DNA from 3 places in the Bacillus sp. es.036 genome. Region 1 is predicted to be linked to each of the others. Evidence: predicted binding sites of a transcription regulator. Region 1 holds the regulator's gene; each other region holds the start of a gene.
What was found. The regulator LexA, encoded in region 1, represses DNA repair genes until DNA is damaged. The targets are predictions, from matches to a motif close to CGAACATATGTTCG.
Positions count from the first base shown of each region.

Region 1 (6,227 bases):
TTACTTATGAAGGTTGGGGTCTTTTGTAGGTTTTAAGTAGAAATTTTATCCTGGCTGCCTCTGACCAAGTTCTTGATCGATCAGTAAGAGTGCGGACGTGTTATCTCCTGCTAATTTCAGCCTTTCGACAATCGTAAGTGCCTGTGCTTCTTCGTCAATCTGTTCGCGTAGGAAATCCTGAACGATGACGGCCGTTTGCGGATCAATTTTTTTGATGTAGTTATAAGCCTGACGATAAGAATTCGTAACATACTGTTCGTGTTCTAAAACTTGCTGGAACGTTTCGAGCGGCGTTCCAAAGTCTGTCGATTGTTCTGGGAGAGCACCTAATTTAACAACGCCATCTTTACCGGCTAAGTAATTAATTAGAGTAAGAAGATGCGTTCGTTCTTCATCAGATTGAATTCTTAACCAACTGGCCATTCCAGTATAATTCTTTCGATCCAAGTAAGCAGACATCGCTAAATATAGCGTGGTTGAAATGTGTTCAATTTGAATCAGTGTGTTTAAAAGTTCTTGAACTTCTTTTTGTACCATTACAATCACCTCATCATCTTACTATCATCACAAGTTATGAAGATGTGGATTGTCTCGTTACGATTAAGAGAGCGACCTTCAAGTAGTAATCGATCATAAAAAAAAGAAGCGCAATTTGCGCTTCTAGTGGATTGAGCGGAAAACACCAACCACTTTACCAAGGATCGAAACATTATCAAGAATGATTGGTTCCATCGATGAGTTTTCCGGCTGAAGTCGGAAGTAGTTGCTTTCTTTAAAGAAACGTTTTACCGTTGCTTCGCCATCGTCCGTCATCGCAACAACGATGTCTCCGTTATTTGCAGTTGGTTGCTGCTTCACGATAACCATATCACCGTTATAAATACCAGCTTCAATCATACTATCCCCTTCGATGACAAGAATGAATGTATGCTCTTCATCCTGAGCGAACTGCTCCGGAAGAGGGAAGTACTCTTCAACATTTTCAATCGCTGTGATTGGTTGACCAGCTGTTACTTTACCAATGACAGGAACATTAACCGTGTGCTGACGTGGGATGTCGATCGCTTCATCAAGGCCCAACACTTCAATGGCTCTTGGCTTTGTTGGGTCTCTTCTGATATAACCTTTTTTCTCGAGTCTTGCCAGGTGGCCATGGACAGTTGAGCTTGAAGCAAGTCCAACGGCTTCGCCGATTTCTCTAACAGACGGTGGATAACCTTTTTGTTTTACTTCGACTTTAATAAAGTCCAGAATGTCCTGCTGACGCTTTGATAGTTTCATATTTCTGGCACCTCGTTCCAATCTATCTATTTGTTACTAGTATACCAGAATTTTTGTTCGCATACAAACATAAGTTCGAAGTTACTAGTTGACACGAACAGGGGTTCTGATTATACTAAAAACAGAACAAATATTCGTATATGGGGTGATTGGGATGAGAAAGCAAGCTGGGGGCTTGTCTGGAATTGATTTTCTTGTCATTATATCTTTTGTAGCTGTGTTAATTATTGTGTTCGTATCTTTGCGAACAGCTGCAGCTGAGGAGTATGATCGGTATACAACGATTCAACTGGAGCACGGTGATACGGTTTTAGAAATTGCTGATGAATATCGTTCCGCACATGAATTGTCTGATCAGAAATTTGTTAGCTGGGTTGAAGACGCTAATCGCATAGATGCTAATCGAATTACAGCAGGAGATACTCTCATCATCCCTGTTGAAGCGAACGCTACCGCACTTGGGGGTACAGAATAAAGAATGAACGCCGTTATTTATTGCCGAGTAAGCACAAAAAAAGAAGCGCAGGAGTCGTCTCTTGCAAGGCAAAAAGAAGAATTGCAACGTTTTGCATCACAGTCAGGTTTTACCGTTCACCGAATGATTGAAGAAAAACACAGCGGGTATGACATTGATCGCGATGGCATACTCGAGGTACTGGATTTGTTAAAAGAAGGGCAAGTCGAAGCATTGCTCATTCAAGATGAAACAAGACTTGGACGAGGGAACGCTAAAATTGCTCTTCTTCATGCCGTTCACAAATACGGCGGAACCATTTATACGGTAAATCAAAATGGAGAACTTCAATTATCGGAAGCTGATTCAATGGTGCTTGAAATTGTAAGTATTGTCGAAGAATTTCAGCGAAAGCTTCACAACTTGAAAATCAAACGCGGTATGGATAAGGCGGTGAAAGAAGGCTATCGACCGCAGCGAAATTTAAGTCATCAAAATAACGGTGGAAGAGACCGTGTTGAAGTACCGATCGAAGAAATTGTTAATCTTCGTAATCGTGGCTTAACGTTCCATGAGATTGCAGCAACGCTTAAAGGTTTTGGTCACCATGCATCAAAAGCTACGGTACATAGACGCTATAAGGAATATGTTGACGAACAGAGTGAGAAGCACTAAACTTGTCTATGGTAAAAAGATGCGTTAGCATAGAACGTACAAGTTGCAGTAAAGGAGCTTTTTTACATGCTTTCTCAAGATAAAATTCAACGAATTAACGAGCTATCTCGTAAATCAAAAGAGTCATCTTTAACAGATGCTGAGAAAAAAGAACAAAAAGATCTTCGTCAGGAATATCTGGCAAGCCTTCGTTCTTCTTTTAGTAACCAGCTTCACTCCATCAAAGTTGTGGATGAAGAAGGCACAGACGTAACGCCTGAAAAATTAAAAGAAAGCAAGAAAAATCGCGGCTTTCTTCAGTAAAAAATAGCCTAATTTTGCATTTAGCAAAATTAGGCTATTTTTATGGTTGCAATTTTTCAAATATTCGTTATACTGTACTATAACAAGATGTACTAATACAAAAACGGAGAGGGCGGATAAGATGTTTGTTGTAACTGATTCTGCAGCTGAGTTTTACAAAAACGAAATGGAACTTGGTCATGGTGATTGTCTAAGATTGTTTGTGCGTTATGCAGGAAGTGGGGACAGCGGTGGTTTTTCCCTTGGAGTCATGTCTGACCGGCCTTCATATGATGATTATAAGCAAGAAATTGGGGGCGTTACTTACTTTGTTCGACCGGATGATCAGTGGTTTGTTGATCGAATGAAATTAGATTATGATGAAAGCAACGGTGGCGTTCTTTGTGACCTGCCGAGTATGGCATAGCAGTCAAGGACCTGTACTATAACATCTATGTTATAGTACAGGTCCTTTTTTGAATTCGACAAAACTAGTGATGTGACGCTCCAAGTATAGACAATCCTTTTAGAGAAGGTGCAGTATACTGTTTTTTATATGATTTGTTCTCTGATAAGGGGGAAGTGGTATGAGGCATTATGAAATGTATTTTGTTAAACAACACATCGCCGCTCAATATGCTGGCAAAGAACATCTTTTGTATCACCTTTTCCTTGAAAGAAAGCGAGCGATCCAGGTGGATGAGAAAGACCTTCTCGATAAGCAGGTTTCCTTTATTACTGAGCCCATTGCAGAAGAGGAGCTAAACACTTATCTTGTCAGCGAACTAGGGGCGTTCCGGACGTACGAATACAAAAACGAAGGGCACCGGTTAAGTATAAATCAATCAAAAAGCGATGCTTCTTTGTTTGTGAGAAAAGAGAAAGTGAATGTCTATGCGACTGGTGGTACTGAAGTTGAAACAGTCTTTTTTGAGGTGATTCGAAAATTAACTCCTTCTTTCTTCGCGATTGACTTCCAATCTGGTCGATATGGATGGCTTAACCCGATCAAACAGCAGAAACTAGTTTGAACAAACTCCTACTATTTTAGTAGACGTTATTGTATAATCATTACGGGTTGTAGTACACTATTGGAAGAGAAAGAATAAGGAGGAAATCTAGAATGTGGTGGATGTACACGCTTGTGGGCGTGCTAGCGTTGATTGCTGGAGTAGCACTTGGCTTTTTTATTGCCCGCAAATATATGATGGACTATTTAAAGAAGAATCCCCCTATTAATGAAAACATGCTTCGTGTAATGATGATGCAAATGGGGCAGAAACCTTCTCAGAAGAAGATTAATCAGATGATGAAGGCTATGAATAGTCAAATGACGAACAACGATAAATAGCGTAATGGCACTCTGTTAGCAGAGTGCTTTTTGTATGGAGTAATTTTGGTTGACGGGTCTAATTGGTGTGATGGTATGATAGATTAGACTATAAAAAATCAGGAAGTGTTTACATGACAATGAAAAAGTTAGTAGTAGCAACTGGACTTTCGTTTGCGCTTTTAGCCGGATGTCAGGCTGGAGATGAAGAGCAAACGTCTAACGAGCCGCAGAATCAAGCGGAGAACGGTGGACAAACGAATAACAACTCCACAACTAATTATGGAAATGCCAGCGATAATCAAGAGAACGATAGCCAGAAAGAAAATCAAGAGAGCAATAAAGAGCAGGATCAACAAAGTGACGATAAAGAGAGAGCAGCAGCCTATCCGACGATGGCTGAAACAGTCGAGAAAAATGGTGAGAATCAAACGGTCACAAATCCAGACAGCATTTATGTTGTTGCTAATAAAGAACGTAATCTACCTTCTGACTTTGTTCCGAAAAATCTTGTGGAACCAGACGTCTCTACATATGCCCCTGAAGGTGATCCGAAGCGTTTGATGGTAGAAGAAGCTGCCAGAGCGCTTGAACAAATGTTTAAAGGTGCAAAAGAAGATGGCTATGAGTTAAAAGCTGTTTCAGGTTATCGCTCCTATGAGCGCCAGGAAGCTATTTTTGCTTATAATGCTGAGCAGCGTGGAGAAGAAGTAGCGAACCAGGTAAGTGCACAGGCGGGACAGAGTGAACATCAGACGGGATTAACGATGGATATTAGCACACCTTCCCTTGGAAGCTCTCTTACTGAAGAGTTTGGTAACACACCAGAAGGGAAGTGGGTAGCGGAGCATGCGCATGAATATGGCTTCATTGTTCGTTACTTAAAAGGGAAAGAGGATATTACCGGATATCAATATGAGCCATGGCACGTTCGCTATGTCGGGAAAGAAGCGGCAGCTGATGTTCATGAGGCTGGCGTTACGCTTGAAGAATTTTTCTCTGAAGAAAAATAGTTATGGAATGTTCATAGTTTGAATAAGATAAATCGTTTAAAATAAAGGTTGAAAAGGTAACCACATGCACATGATAAGATCATGCATTAGACAGGGAGTAATTCAATGGCAGATTTGAACTTGTTTTTAGCGTTCGGTGCCGGCTTTTTATCATTTATCTCACCGTGTGTACTACCGCTTTACCCGGCGTTCATTTCTTACATCACAGGGGTTTCTGTGGATGACCTGAAAGAAGAACGTGGTATGATGCAAAAGAGAGCCATATTTCATACGATTTTCTTCCTAATTGGGTTTTCGATTATTTTCCTAGTGTTAGGAATGTCAACGTCCCTTGTTGGGAATTTGTTCATTCAGTACAAAGAGCTTCTACGTCAAGTGGGTGCCATTTTAATTGTGGTGTTTGGACTTGTTGTTGTTGGTTTTTGGACTCCGAACTTTTTAATGAAAGACCGTCGCTTAAAAATCCGCAACCGTCCATCTGGTTTTATTGGTTCTATTTTAATCGGAATGGGGTTTGCGGCAGGCTGGACGCCTTGTACAGGCCCGATTTTGGCAGCTGTTATTGCTCTCGGTGTTTCTAATCCTGGAGCTGGACTCATGTACATGGTAGCGTATACGCTTGGTTTTTCCGTGCCATTTTTCATTTTGTCCTTTTTTATCGGCAAAATGCAATGGATTAAGAGAAATAGCCGATTGATTATGAAGACTGGCGGGTATTTAATGATTGTCATGGGCGTTTTGCTTTACTTTAACTTCATGACAATGTTTACATCATTCCTTGTAAATAACCTGTTTGGTGGCTTTCAAGGATTCTAATTAAGAAAGGATGCGTTGGTTTGAAAGGAACAAATGACCTTATACTTAAAACGACGACAACCATTATCGTCTTTATTATTCTAGGATTTTCGATTTACTTATTTTTCGCAGGTCATAATGCACCGGGCGGGGGCTTTATTGGAGGTCTTATGACTGCCGGAGCATTGGTTCTTCTGTATATCTCATATGGTTTTAAAACCATGAAGAGAGTGATACGGATTGACTTTAAGAACTTTATTCCGATCGGTTTATTGATCGCCGTTCTTACGGGAGTAGGTTCGTTCATTTTTGGTCAACCCTTCCTAAGTCAAACGGATGCTTATTTTGAGTTACCGATTCTTGGACATTCTCACCTTGCGACCGCAATGCTATTTGA
Region 1 covers NZ_PDIZ01000001.1:1,220,032-1,226,258, forward strand. Annotated here, with positions in the region: gene ATG70_RS06275 (ferritin) at 46-537, opposite strand; gene lexA (transcriptional repressor LexA) at 661-1,281, opposite strand; gene yneA (cell division suppressor protein YneA) at 1,436-1,756, shown strand; gene ATG70_RS06290 (YneB family resolvase-like protein) at 1,760-2,410, shown strand; gene ATG70_RS06295 (DUF896 domain-containing protein) at 2,477-2,713, shown strand; gene ATG70_RS06300 (HesB/YadR/YfhF family protein) at 2,835-3,119, shown strand; gene sirA (sporulation inhibitor of replication protein SirA) at 3,280-3,723, shown strand; gene ATG70_RS06310 (YneF family protein) at 3,816-4,043, shown strand; gene ATG70_RS06315 (M15 family metallopeptidase) at 4,157-5,035, shown strand; gene ATG70_RS06320 (cytochrome c biogenesis protein CcdA) at 5,141-5,851, shown strand; gene ATG70_RS06325 (Na(+)/H(+) antiporter subunit B) at 5,872-6,227, shown strand, end outside.

Region 2 (6,227 bases), 670 kb from region 1:
CTCCGCCACCTTCTTCTTTACTATAACTAATCCCAAGACTAATCGTACGACCTGCTTTTCCGGCTCTTCTAGCACGTCTTGCCACTTCTTCACTCATTTCAAGAATCACGTGTTGAATTTCCTTTTGATCATGATAATCTCTTAGCAGGATCTGACTTTTTCCAAAACTAATCTGGCCCTGCATAATGGGCGCGCCCATTTCGGAAAGATCAACTCCCCACGCGTGATGATAGAGCTGATTCCCCATAACACCGAATTTCTCTTCTAATAAGTGAAGCGGATAATGGGCAAGCTGCTTTACATTCCGAATACCCATTCTGTTTAGCGTACGTTCAACGCGGGCTCCAATTCCCCACATTTGACTGAGTGGGGAAAGCGGCCACAGCTTTTTAGGGATATCTTCATATGTCCACTCAGCTACCCCTTTTTCTTTCGCTTCAAGATCAAGACAAAGCTTTGCCATTAAAAGATTGGGTCCAATTCCAATCGCACTTGGTAATCCAAATGTTTCACTTATTTCATTTTTTATCTTATAAGCTACTTCAAATTTATCTCCCCATAGTCGTTCTGTTCCATCAATCTGCAAAAACGATTCGTCAACACTGTACGTATGGATACATTCTGATGGCACATAACGATGAAAAAGCCTCGTTATTTCCATTGACTGTCTCAAATAAGAAGACATTTTTGCGTTAACAATATGAATTCTTTTGTCATTTGGGATTTCAAACAACCTGCTTCCTGTACGAATGCCAAATTCTTTTTTTAGTGCTGGAGAAGCCGCAAGCACAACGCTCCCCTGTCGTTCTACATCACCAACAACAGCAAGGTAACACGTAAGCGGATCAAGTCCCATCTCTACTGCTGAGCAGCTGGCATAAAAACTTTTCATATCAATACAAAGGATCGTTTTTTTTGGAAACTGTGAATAGTCCATTCGTATCCCCCTTCCTTCCATCATAACAGAACGTTTGTTCTTTTTATCTATACCCTGTATTTTACTCGAATATACGTTCCCTTTACAATAAGTACTTTCTTCCAATGAGAAAACGTCTTGACTGACCAAAGTTCATTAAAGGTAACGGGAGGAAGGAAAGACGTCTTTTCATATGCTTTGGTTATTTATCGTCTATTGAGTGTGAGAATACCTAAGCCTATTGAACCAGTCGGTATTTTAATTACAGGAGAAAGGTCCCGTGACTACACACAAAAGGATAGGTCGTAACTATCAAAATCATTTAAATAATTTGAATATTTAGCCTTTTGTGATAAAGTTAGCTCATCTTAATCACGAGGGGGAAATTGGAATGGGAAAGAAAAAGAATTTGCTTTCAATTGGTTTATCAGTCGGGCTGGTAAGTACCATGTTTGCTCCATCCTCAACATTCGCGGCAGCTGATACGAATATGAATAAAGAAACCGGGACGCCATCTTTTGTTTCCGGGAAATTAACAAAAGCAAGCTCTCAAAATCCCAATCAAGTGTTGTTCGATTACTTAAATGACCAGAAAAGCATGTACAAATTTAGTGGATCATCAGCACAGGACGCTTTTCAAATCATTTCTAAAGAAAAAGACGACCTTGGCTTTACGGTCTTTCGTTTACAGCAGCTTCATGAAGGAACACCGGTTTACGGCTCCACTCAAACCGCACACGTTGATGAAAGCGGCGTCTTAACTGCTGTATCCGGTACAGTTATTCCGGACCTTGGATCGAAGAAAGAGCTTAAAAAAGCAACAAAATTCAAGAAACAAGATGCTATTAAAAAAGCAGAAAAAGATCTAGGCTTCTCTCCAACTTATGAACAGAAACCCGAATCAAACCTTGTCGTTTATGCAGACGGAGAATCTCCGACATATGCTTATCACGTCACATTAAACTTCCTTTCACCTGAACCAGGGAACTGGCAGTACATAATTGACGCAACAAGTGGTGAAGTGCTAACAAGTTTTAACGCGCTTCACGAAGCTAAAAAAGAAGGTGTTGGGAAGCCGGGCGGTGGCGCAATCACCGGAACAATTCAAACAGCGAGTGGAACCGGCGTGCTTGGTGACCAAAAGACGTTCAACACGCTTCTTTCTTCCTCAACTTATTATTTGAAAGATACAACGAGAGGCGGCGGTATTTTCACGTATGACGCAGCTAATCGGACTAAGCTACCGGGTTCGTTATGGGCTGATGCGGATAACACCTTCAACGCAAGCTATGACGCGGCAGCTGTCGATGCTCACTACTATGCAGGCGCAACGTATGATTATTATAAAGATGTATTCAACCGCGATAGTTATGACGGAAACGGGGCACCACTAGAATCTACCGTACATTATGGTCGTAACTACAATAATGCGTTCTGGAACGGTAGCCAAATGGTCTATGGTGATGGAGACGGCTCCACGTTCGTATCTCTTTCTGGCGGTGAAGATGTTGTAGCACATGAATTAACACACGCTGTTACAGATACGACAGCCGATCTTATTTATCAAAATGAATCAGGAGCGCTGAACGAATCAATGTCCGACGTGTTCGGAACACTTGTGGAATATCATGATAATAATAATCCTGACTGGTTAATTGGCGAAGACATTTATACACCAGGAACTTCTGGAGACGCTCTTCGTTCGATGTCTGACCCTGCGAAGTTTGGCGACCCTGATCATTACTCTGTACGCTATACAGGTACACAGGATAACGGTGGAGTTCATATTAATAGCGGAATTATGAATAAAGCAGCTTATCTTTTAAGTGAAGGTGGTACATTCTACGGAGTAAGCGTATCTGGAATTGGGAAAGACAAGCTTGGCGCCATTTACTATCGTACGCTAACGCAATATCTAACCGCGTCTTCGAACTTTAGTCAAATGAGAGCAGCAGCCGTTCAAGCTGCAACTGATCTTTATGGAAGTAGCAGCTCGGAAGTACAGTCAGTAAAACAAGCATTTAATGCCGTTGGCGTTCAATAAGAAGGTAGTTAAGACAGGTAGCCAGCGGGCTACCTGTCTTTTCGTTTGTTGAAGGTTTTATAAGTCTTCAAACGGGAAAGAAATGGCTAGAACAAAAAAGGAGGAAGAAATCATGGCGATTTTTAAAGAAGACGCACTAAAGCAAGAGCACGTGTTGATCACTGGAGCGACTGGTGGTATTGGATTTGAAACGGCAAAAGCCGCTGTTCAAGTCGGGGCTACCATTACGATTACAGGAAGAAATAAAGAGAAATTAGAGACGTTAAAGAACGAGTGCGAAAAGCTAGTTGCGGATGCTAAAGTTACCGTGCTTCCAGCAGACTTAAACAATGAGCAAGATCGTGCTACCTTGATCGAAAATGCGATAAAAGAAAGAGGAACGATTACAGGGTTAGTTAATTCAGCGGGAATTGGTGGCGGCGATACGCTCGATCAGTTACAAGAAGAAGACCTTCGTAAGGTGATGGAACTAAATTATTTCTCAACGGTTTTACTAACCCAGCTCGTTTACAGTAAAATGCGTGATGATAAGAAAAAAGGTTCCATTGTGAACCTCTCTTCTCTGTCGGGGCTTCGAGGAACTTTTGGAAACACCGCCTATAGTGCTTCAAAGTTTGCCATTACCGGATTTACACAGTCATTTGCACATGAAGCGATTCGTGATGGAATTAGAGTGAACGCTGTCTGTCCCGGCTTCGTTGACACAGAAATGGGAAGAAATAGCATTGAGTCAAAAGGAAAAAGAGAAAACAAAAGCTTTGAAGAAGAATTAAAAGCAGTAGAAGAAGCAATGCCTTCAGGTAGAATCACACAACCCGAAGAAGTAGCGAACAGTATCATTTACCTCCTATCAAACGCATCTGAGAACATTATTGGAGAATCTTTAAAAATTTCAGGCGGAAGTGTAATGCGTTAAGCTTCCTTCATTGTAAAAAACTCATGGCCATTCGATCCATTAAGATCAAGCAGCCATGAGTTTTTCTATTAGCGATAAGTTCAAATGGTACTCGAGTAGATACATGTATCCGTTATTTTCTTCCCATCAATGGACAAGTCGTCATTTTTGAGCGTTCCTTCAAGAAGATAACCCAAGCGTTCAGGAATCGCTCGACTCCGCGCATTCTCACGATCACACTGAATTTCAACTCTTCTACAATCCAGGCTTTGATGAGCATATTGAGTCAGCTTTTGAACAGCCTCTGTCATATAACCATGTCCACTATGCCCTGTCGCCATCCAATACCCAATTTCAAGCTTCGGAACATCCCAATGAATATTATGAAAACCTGTTGATCCTACAAACTCATTTGTTTCTTTCAAAAAAACAAGAAAGCGCAAACTTTCACGCTTTAGGAACTTGATGTGCGCTTCTGTTATATTAATTTCCGTTTCCTCGGGAGTAGGTGTTACCCGCGCAAAGCCTAGCCACGGTCTTAGTTCCTCAATAGACGTTTGAATCGCTTCATTTACTACTTTCCCATCACCAGGCTGGGGCATTCTTAACAGCAATCGTTCTGTTTCAAGGGACGTTTCAATTTCCATTAATATCGGATTCACGATCATCTCTCCAATGTGTTGAATAATTAAAGGACCAGTTCTAACTAGAAGATAAACCGCTAATCAGGTGGATTAGCGGTTTAAATAAAAACGTTTTCCCATTCCGACAAATTAAACGGCTTTGGGATTGGGGCCGAAGCGATTTTCTTCTCGCTCACTCTCAAGACAAGTGAAAACAAGAATAACAATACTACCAATAAAAGGAATGAGTCCAATCAATACCCACCAGCCGCTTCGGCCTGTATCATGCAATCTGCGTACCGTTACAGCAAGGCCCGGTAAAAGGATGAATAAAGAATAAATCCCAGTTAGAAATGGAGTAATATCAGCAAGCGATTCGATTAGTGTTAGGACAACTGAGAAAATGATGTTAAAAAGAGTAAACATCCAATATTCTTTACGCCTTGCTCTCCCTTGAAAGTTCACATAGTTCTTCAACACTTTCAAATACCAATTCATACAACTTCTCCTTTAGCGAATAGATTAAGTTTAGTAGAATAATATCGTGATTCACATGATAGTATAGCATAAAACATGACAATAATAGGCAAAAACCTCAGTAATTGGTTAGATAAACTCTCTCCTTAAGAGACTCATTCTAAGTCGATCGACGTAATGCCCTTCTCGGTAGCGATCTTCTCGCAATATGCCTTCTTCCACAAAACCGCTTTGCTTGTAAGACTTGATAGCCTTCTCATTATCCACTTCCACTCTGAGCCAAATCTTATTTAAATTCAATTCAGTAAAGCCCCATCTAAGCATCGCTTTCATAGCACTTAAGCCATATCCTTGTCCCCAATAACGTTTATCTCCAATCGCAATCCCTAGTTCGGCATGGCCATTTAGCTGATCGATATTTTTCAGATCCACCCACCCTATATGTTTCCCTTCCTCAGTTACAATCGCTCGCTGCTCATACCCGTTTTTTCGACTGATACATAATTGAATCCAGCTGCTCGTTTCTTCTCGGGTAAACGGTGGATAATTTTCTGGCATATTCAGATGCTTTGTCACTTCAGTATCGAGACACCACTGATAGCGGTCTTCTGTATCCGAAAGAGAGAGTTCTCTAATTGTCACAACTGGCAACGACCTTCCTTTCACGTTAAGCTCTCCTACCTTCCATCTTTTTCTTTCCTACTTACACCTGATCCCTATTAACGATCCTCTATTTGATTGAAGTATTTCATCATTTCTTTAACAATCGTTTCATAATAAGAGGATTCATGTGGAACAAAATGACGTTTGCTTATTTTTTGATTCAAGTTCTTTCGTTCTCCATTATGATTAAACCAAAACCCTTCCACATGAAGGTCGGTTTGTTTTCCCATCCAGAAATCATAGAACGCTTCAAAATCAGCCTGAACAATTCCTGCGACCTCTTCTTTTTGAAGATCAAATGTATCGAACGATTGATTGTATTCAAAAAGATAGATATTTGCGATTTCATTATCAAGAAAATTATCTTGCTTGATCGATGCATTCATTACAAGCAAAGGGTGCAATTCTTCATAAGAAACGGGAACTCCAAGTTCTTCCTCAATTTCTCGCACTCCATCCTTCACTGATTCGTCTGCCATTAAGTGACCAGCTGCAGTAATGTCATAAAGACCCGCAAAATCTTTTTTCAAAGAACTTCGAAGCTGCAAATACACTTGTTTAACCCCTTCTTCTCTCCGAACGAACCAGCATTGAAAAACCTCATGCCAG
Region 2 covers NZ_PDIZ01000001.1:1,894,495-1,900,721, forward strand. Annotated here, with positions in the region: gene ATG70_RS09705 (Y-family DNA polymerase) at 1-937, opposite strand, end outside; gene ATG70_RS09710 (M4 family metallopeptidase) at 1,308-2,960, shown strand; gene ATG70_RS09715 (SDR family NAD(P)-dependent oxidoreductase) at 3,073-3,876, shown strand; gene ATG70_RS09720 (GNAT family N-acetyltransferase) at 3,957-4,517, opposite strand; gene ATG70_RS09725 (DUF805 domain-containing protein) at 4,629-4,976, opposite strand; gene ATG70_RS09730 (GNAT family N-acetyltransferase) at 5,085-5,621, opposite strand; gene ATG70_RS09735 (NUDIX hydrolase) at 5,675-6,227, opposite strand, start outside.
Region 2: the regulator LexA is predicted to act here: its motif matches at 1,004-1,017, upstream of ATG70_RS09705 (Y-family DNA polymerase).

Region 3 (6,227 bases), 490 kb from region 1:
CCACTGTTTCGGCCAAGGATGACTTGAAGAGAAATGAAAAAGTCGTTCAACTAGAAGCTGAAGATCGACGTCGCTCCGATCACTACTATAGCGGTCGACGAGGTCATAAAATGCTTCATTTTCTTTCTGGCTGTAGTGCTCTTCAAAGAGCTCTTCCATCGCTTCTTCACGAAGTAAAGCGGCTTCCGTTTGATCGGCTACTCGAAAAGCAGGATCAAGATCGATCTTGTAATAATAGCGGCGAAGAACTTCCATACAAAACGAATGTAGTGTAGAAATAGAAGCACGATTTAACATAGAAAGCTGTCTTCTTAAGTATAGCGAAGAAGGATCTTCCTTCAGCTTTTCTTCAAGCGCTTCTCCAATTCGGTGGCGCATTTCAGCAGCTGCTGCATTCGTAAATGTTACGACTAGAATCCGATCAACTTCAGCCGGATCTTTTTCATCGGCTAAACGTCTTATAATTCGTTCAACTAAAACAGCGGTTTTCCCCGACCCTGCCGCAGCGGCTACTAAAACATCTTGGTTTCTTGAAGCAATGGCTTCCCACTGCTCATCAGTCCATCTTGATCCTTCAGGTTTAGTTATCATCATCTGCCTCCTCTCTCATGCGTCTTAAAATCGTTTCGTCATCCTGAGCAGTAATAGGACGATAAGCATTATCTTCCATCGCCTGATCAAACTGGCAAAAGGATCGGTATGAACAGAATGTACATGGTACTCGATCTTTCATTTTATAAGGATCAATCTCAATACGGCCATCTGAAATTTCCGATCCAATCGATTGAATCGTTTTTCTTGTATAAGAACGAAGCGCATGAAAATCATCAGAAGATAAGACGGACGAGTTTTTGTAAAAGCTACCATCTTTTTTCAGTGCGGCCGGAATAATATCCGATTTCTTCGTTTCTATCTCATTATCCATTAAGCTCACAACGTCTTTATCAGCAAGGAGAAGTCCCTTCATCTTAAACTTTCTGAAAAGCTCCTGTTGAATTGCCGCTTGTCCAGGCGCTGATGTTTGGAGCATAGGGTTGTGGACATGAAAATAAAGCATACCCGCAGCAGTTGCCTCTCTTCCAAGCCAGACGTTCGCATTGGATATAACAACATCGAGATACGTCAGCATTTGTAGCGCGAGTCCAAAATACACTTCCGATAGATCAAGAGAAGTACCGCTAGACTTATAGTCGATAATACGAAGGAGAAGCTCTTCTCCGTTCAGTGCCTGATCAACCCGATCGACACGTCCGATGAGCTGGATTTTAACACCATTTTTAAGCGTGAACTCGATTGGAGGGAGCTCTTGATTGGGCCCAAATCCTAATTCAAGTCCTGCTGGTTGAAACCCGCTTTTCTTTGCCTGTTGCCCAAGAACGGACGAGGCGCGGCCAACAACTTGCGTTAGCTTTCTCATAATATAATGATAGCGATTTGAACTTAATAGAATTTCATTCTGTAACTTTGGTGCGAGCTGTTCAACGATTTGTCCTGAAAGTTCATAATATTGATTAGATGAGAGTTTTGCCCAATCCCAGTGACGCTGCTTAATCGTTTCGGCGATCATATTGAGCGCCGCATGAAACAGCTGTCCGATATCAGGCGCTTCAAGCTTGAATGTCGCTCGTTCTTTTAAGCGTAAACCATGAGAAGCAAACTGAGAGAAAGCACAAGATTTATATCTTTCCATTCTTGAAACACTCGTCTGAATTTGGTGACCATAAAGTTTTCTACTCGTTGATTCAGTTAGACGTTCGGCTTTATTTCGATAAAAAAGACTATCAATTAAGCGTACGCGATCTTTCTCAGTTGGAGCCGAAATAAACCAGTTGTATGCATCCCACCAAATAGGATCAATCGGATACCCTCGGTGCCATTGTCGAAGCTGTCCCGTCAGTCGCCCTATTGTCTTGGATGGGTTTGTTATGAAAGAGAGTTCTTCCGTTGCTTCTTCACCAGGCTCTGCAAATTTCAGTCCCATCTCAAGATCCGGGAACATCTCCTGCAATCGATTCATGACGATAGAAGGCTGCAGACCCTTTCCTTCTTCATCAGCAAGTGGACAGCTAACCCATAAAGAATCCGAAGGTGTAGCTAGCGAATGGTAAATCAAAAATTCTTCATCAAGCAAACGCCGCTTCAACCCAGGTGCTAACTGAATTCCCTGTTCTTCTAACTTTTCTCTATCCTGCTCACTTAACAGTCCATCTTCCTGAATGCGAGCCGGTAAGACACCTTCATTTACACCTAGAAGAAAGCCACATTTTACATCAGTAAATCTTGTACGATCAATGCTTCCAATCACTACCTGGTCAAGTGAAGCAGGTACGAGAGCAAATTTCATATTTTCCATTCCGGCTTCAAGCAACTTTGTAAATTGCTCCACGGAGAGTTTCTGATCACCAATTAATTCCACTGTTTCATCAAGTAGCGAAATCACTGCGTCCCAAACCTGATCATGTTCACGTGCTTTGGCAAGGTGACCTGCCTTTTCTGCCCGCTCTTTTAAACGATCGATTTTTTCCGCTGCGTGGCAATTTTCAAGAAGATAATAAAGAATTTCGCACATTTCTTCAACGGTTTTTGCTTTTGTCATGTGTCTCTCAAATTTCTCAAGCGGCGTCGCAATCCAGTCTTTCGTTTCATTGAGGCGATCTTCCATTTTTTCGAGATCATCGGAAGTGATGACTTCTTTATCTTCTAGCTGACGATAAATATTTGCTTTAAATCTTTCACCAGTTTTCCAACGATAGCCTTTGATGCCTTTTGCTATAACGTAATTTTCAAGCTCATCCATCCGTTCGCGAATGGTTTCAAAGCTTTCCCCCGTATCGTCTGGAAACAATAGCTCCGTTTTGACACATCGAAAAACCGATTCATAGCGCCAGTTGTACTGGATAATATCCAAACTTGAGCGAATCAACTCAATTAACGGGTGATGAAGCATTGTCCGCTTTTGATCTGAGAAAATTGGAATCCCGTGATCCTCGAATATCGTTTCCACAAGTTCATAATAAGTTGACATATTGCGTACCATGATTGAAATATCCCTGTAACGATAACCTTCATCTCGCACAAGCCTTAGCGCTTCTCGTGCTACTGCCTCAACTTCAGAACGTATATTCACTGCATGATGAACTTGTATGTGCTGCAACTCCCCACGATAAACAACCGGCGGCCGTTCACCATAATTAGCTTCTAAATGAGAGATCTCTCTGTTTTGATACCTCTTCTGCGTTGTTAAAACGAGAGGTTCCTCGATTTCTACCCCTTCTTCATTCGCCAGTCCCTGAAGGGTTTGATATGTTTTACCTGGTTCATGAAACAGGTCGAGTTCATGAATAGCGGAAGGGACCATTTCAGAATCCATCGTAATCGTAAACGTAAGGGTGGTTCCTTTTTTCATTAAAGATTGAATGACCAGTAGTTCCTGAGGGGTAAAACTATGAAAGCCGTCTATCCATATTGTAGCGTTCGCTAGATAGTCTGATTCCTCAATTTTCTCTGCCAGCAGCGCTAAATAGTCTTCTGAATCGAGGTAGTGACCTATCATCTTCTTTTGAAAAGCTTCGTAAACAAGATGCAAGTCATAGAGCTTATCTCGAAGTATGTTCCGCTCATCTTCTACATAAAAATCATCAGCAAAGCTCTTGATATCATCTGGTTCGAGACAATACCGCTTAAATTCCGTTACCATATCATTTAGCTGTTCCACGTATCCTGTTTTCTCAGAAGAACGCTGATAAATTCGTAATTGCTGCTTATTTTCCTCAATGATCTGTCGAAGCATCATACTTGTTCCAACACTACTTAAATGAGGACGAGCCATGCCCCCAGTTTCTTGAAGTACTTTCCAGGCAAGTCTTGTGAAACTAAAAACCTGCGCTCGAATCATTCCTTTTAAACCTCTATTATGTACTAATTCATACTCTGATTGAAACGTCATTTGCTCAGGAACGAGGTAAATCATATCCTGTCCGATTGGCCGATCGGTTAGTTCATTTTGCATTTCTGTTAAACAATGATTCGATTTCCCACTTCCTGAACGACCAATGACAAATTTCACTGTCATTTGCTCTACCTCCTACACCGTAAATTCTTTGTCTATTATCTCATGTTTTCAATGAATTGAATAGCAAATAGGAAGATACGTTCGTATAGCACCCGACAAATTATGCCAAATGGAAGACTTGATGGTTTCCTCCTACATACGCACGGGTATAGTACTCATAAGAAATTGATCATAAAGGAGTTTTCAAAATGGAAAAGGAATTTGAAACGTTTAAATGGGAATTAAATCGGCTTACACGAGACATGACCGAATTTGTTCATAGTTATGAAAAGCTAGATGATGGGCAGAAGCGCAGTGTTTCAACGGACTATCCGTTCAAATCAGATCTTCATGACTTAAAGAACATGCTCGCAACCTGGAACAATACAGTTAATAAAATGTAAAGCCTAAGAAGCACTTCCACTTTTGGAAGTGCTTCTTTATTTGTCATTCATGATTTCTTTTTTTGTTCATACATCTTAAGAGTAGAGATTCGTACAGAAGGAGGTCACTAAATGTATACACACAGGAAGTTTTACGAGCCGTATGTTAGTCCGTTTGATCCATGTCCTCCGATTCGAGTGAAATCTTATTCAACTCCCCCTAACCTCTACATGGGATTTCAGCCGCCTGGTCTTGAACAATACTCTGCACGTGAAGCGCTACGCAAAGGAACGCTCTGGAAAGCTTTCTATGATCCGTACCCTTATCCTTCAAAGCGGGAGGAGTAAACCATGTCTCAAAAACAATTGCCCAAAGAGTATTATGAGTTATTGGAAGAACTTCAGGCTGTGGATTTCGTTCTCGTAGACCTAACCCTTTACCTTGATACCCATCCAAATGATTATGAAGCCATTCAACAATTCAATGAATACGCAAAAATGAAAAAACAACTTAAAAAGCGATACGAAAAAGAATATGGTCCATTACAACAATATGGGAACAGTTATTCAAACTATCCATGGGATTGGAAAGATGCACCATGGCCGTGGCAAGTTTAACTCAGAAAGGATGTACATGATATGTGGGTGTATGAAAAGAAATTGCAATACCCAGTCAAAGTAAGCACATGTAACCCCATGCTAGCAAAGTTTTTAATCGAGCAGTATGGAGGAGCCGATGGTGAACTTGCTGCCGCTCTCCGCTACCTAAACCAGCGTTATACGATTCCAGATAAAGTTGTTGGTTTATTAACGGATATCGGAACAGAAGAATTCGCTCACCTAGAAATGATCGCCACAATGGTATACAAACTAACAAAAGATGCCACAGCAGACCAAATGAAAGAAGCCGGACTCGGCGCCCACTATGCCAATCATGACAGTGCTCTCTTCTATTCCAACGCAGCAGGCGTTCCATGGACAGCAAGCTACATCGCCGCCAAAGGCGATCCCATCGCTGACCTATACGAAGACATCGCCGCAGAAGAAAAAGCAAGAGCCACCTACCAATGGATCATCGACCTCTCAGACGACCCAGACCTAAACGACTCCCTCGCCTTCCTAAGAGAACGCGAAATCATCCACTCCCAACGCTTCCGAGAAGCCGTTGAAATACTTAAAGAAGAAAGAGATAAGAAAAGGATATTTTAGTTCGAAATGCGGAAGTGGGCGTTTAGGTCCGACAAGCGCTGGAGCCCTTCAATATGAACACGCCCTTTGTGTTCGGATTGAAGGGTGAAGCGATCGAGGACCTGCCCGCTGCAGCTAGACACGAAATGCGGAGAGGGCCCGCTTAAATCCGCAGGATGTTGGAGCCCTTTCGAATGAGACGCTTTTTGTCTCAATCGAAAGGGCGAAACAGCCGGAGGATTTGGCCCGCGCAGCTAGACACGAAATGCGGAAGTGGGCGGTTAGACACGGCAGGCACTGGAACCCTATAAATTGAACACGGTCTTTGTGTTCGAGTTATAGGGTGAAGTGACCGAGTGTCTGCCCACTGCAGCTAGACACGAAATGCGGAAGCGCCCGTTTAGCCTCGACAAGCGCTGGAGCCCCGTAAAAAGAACACGGTCTTTGTGTTCATTTTACGGGGTGAAGCGATCGAGAGGCTGGGCGCTGCAGCTGGACACGAAATGCGGAGACGAGCGTTTAGAAACGGAGATATTGGAACTCTTGAACTAGAACACGCCCTTTGTGTTCGGATTGAAGGGTGAAGTGACAGAGTGTCTGCCCAC
Region 3 covers NZ_PDIZ01000001.1:730,412-736,638, reverse strand. Annotated here, with positions in the region: gene addA (helicase-exonuclease AddAB subunit AddA) at 1-591, opposite strand, end outside; gene addB (helicase-exonuclease AddAB subunit AddB) at 581-4,072, opposite strand; gene ATG70_RS03915 (hypothetical protein) at 4,261-4,455, shown strand; gene ATG70_RS03910 (spore coat associated protein CotJA) at 4,567-4,782, shown strand; gene ATG70_RS03905 (spore coat protein CotJB) at 4,786-5,052, shown strand; gene cotJC (spore coat protein CotJC) at 5,074-5,643, shown strand.
Region 3: the regulator LexA is predicted to act here: its motif matches at 4,143-4,156, upstream of addB (helicase-exonuclease AddAB subunit AddB).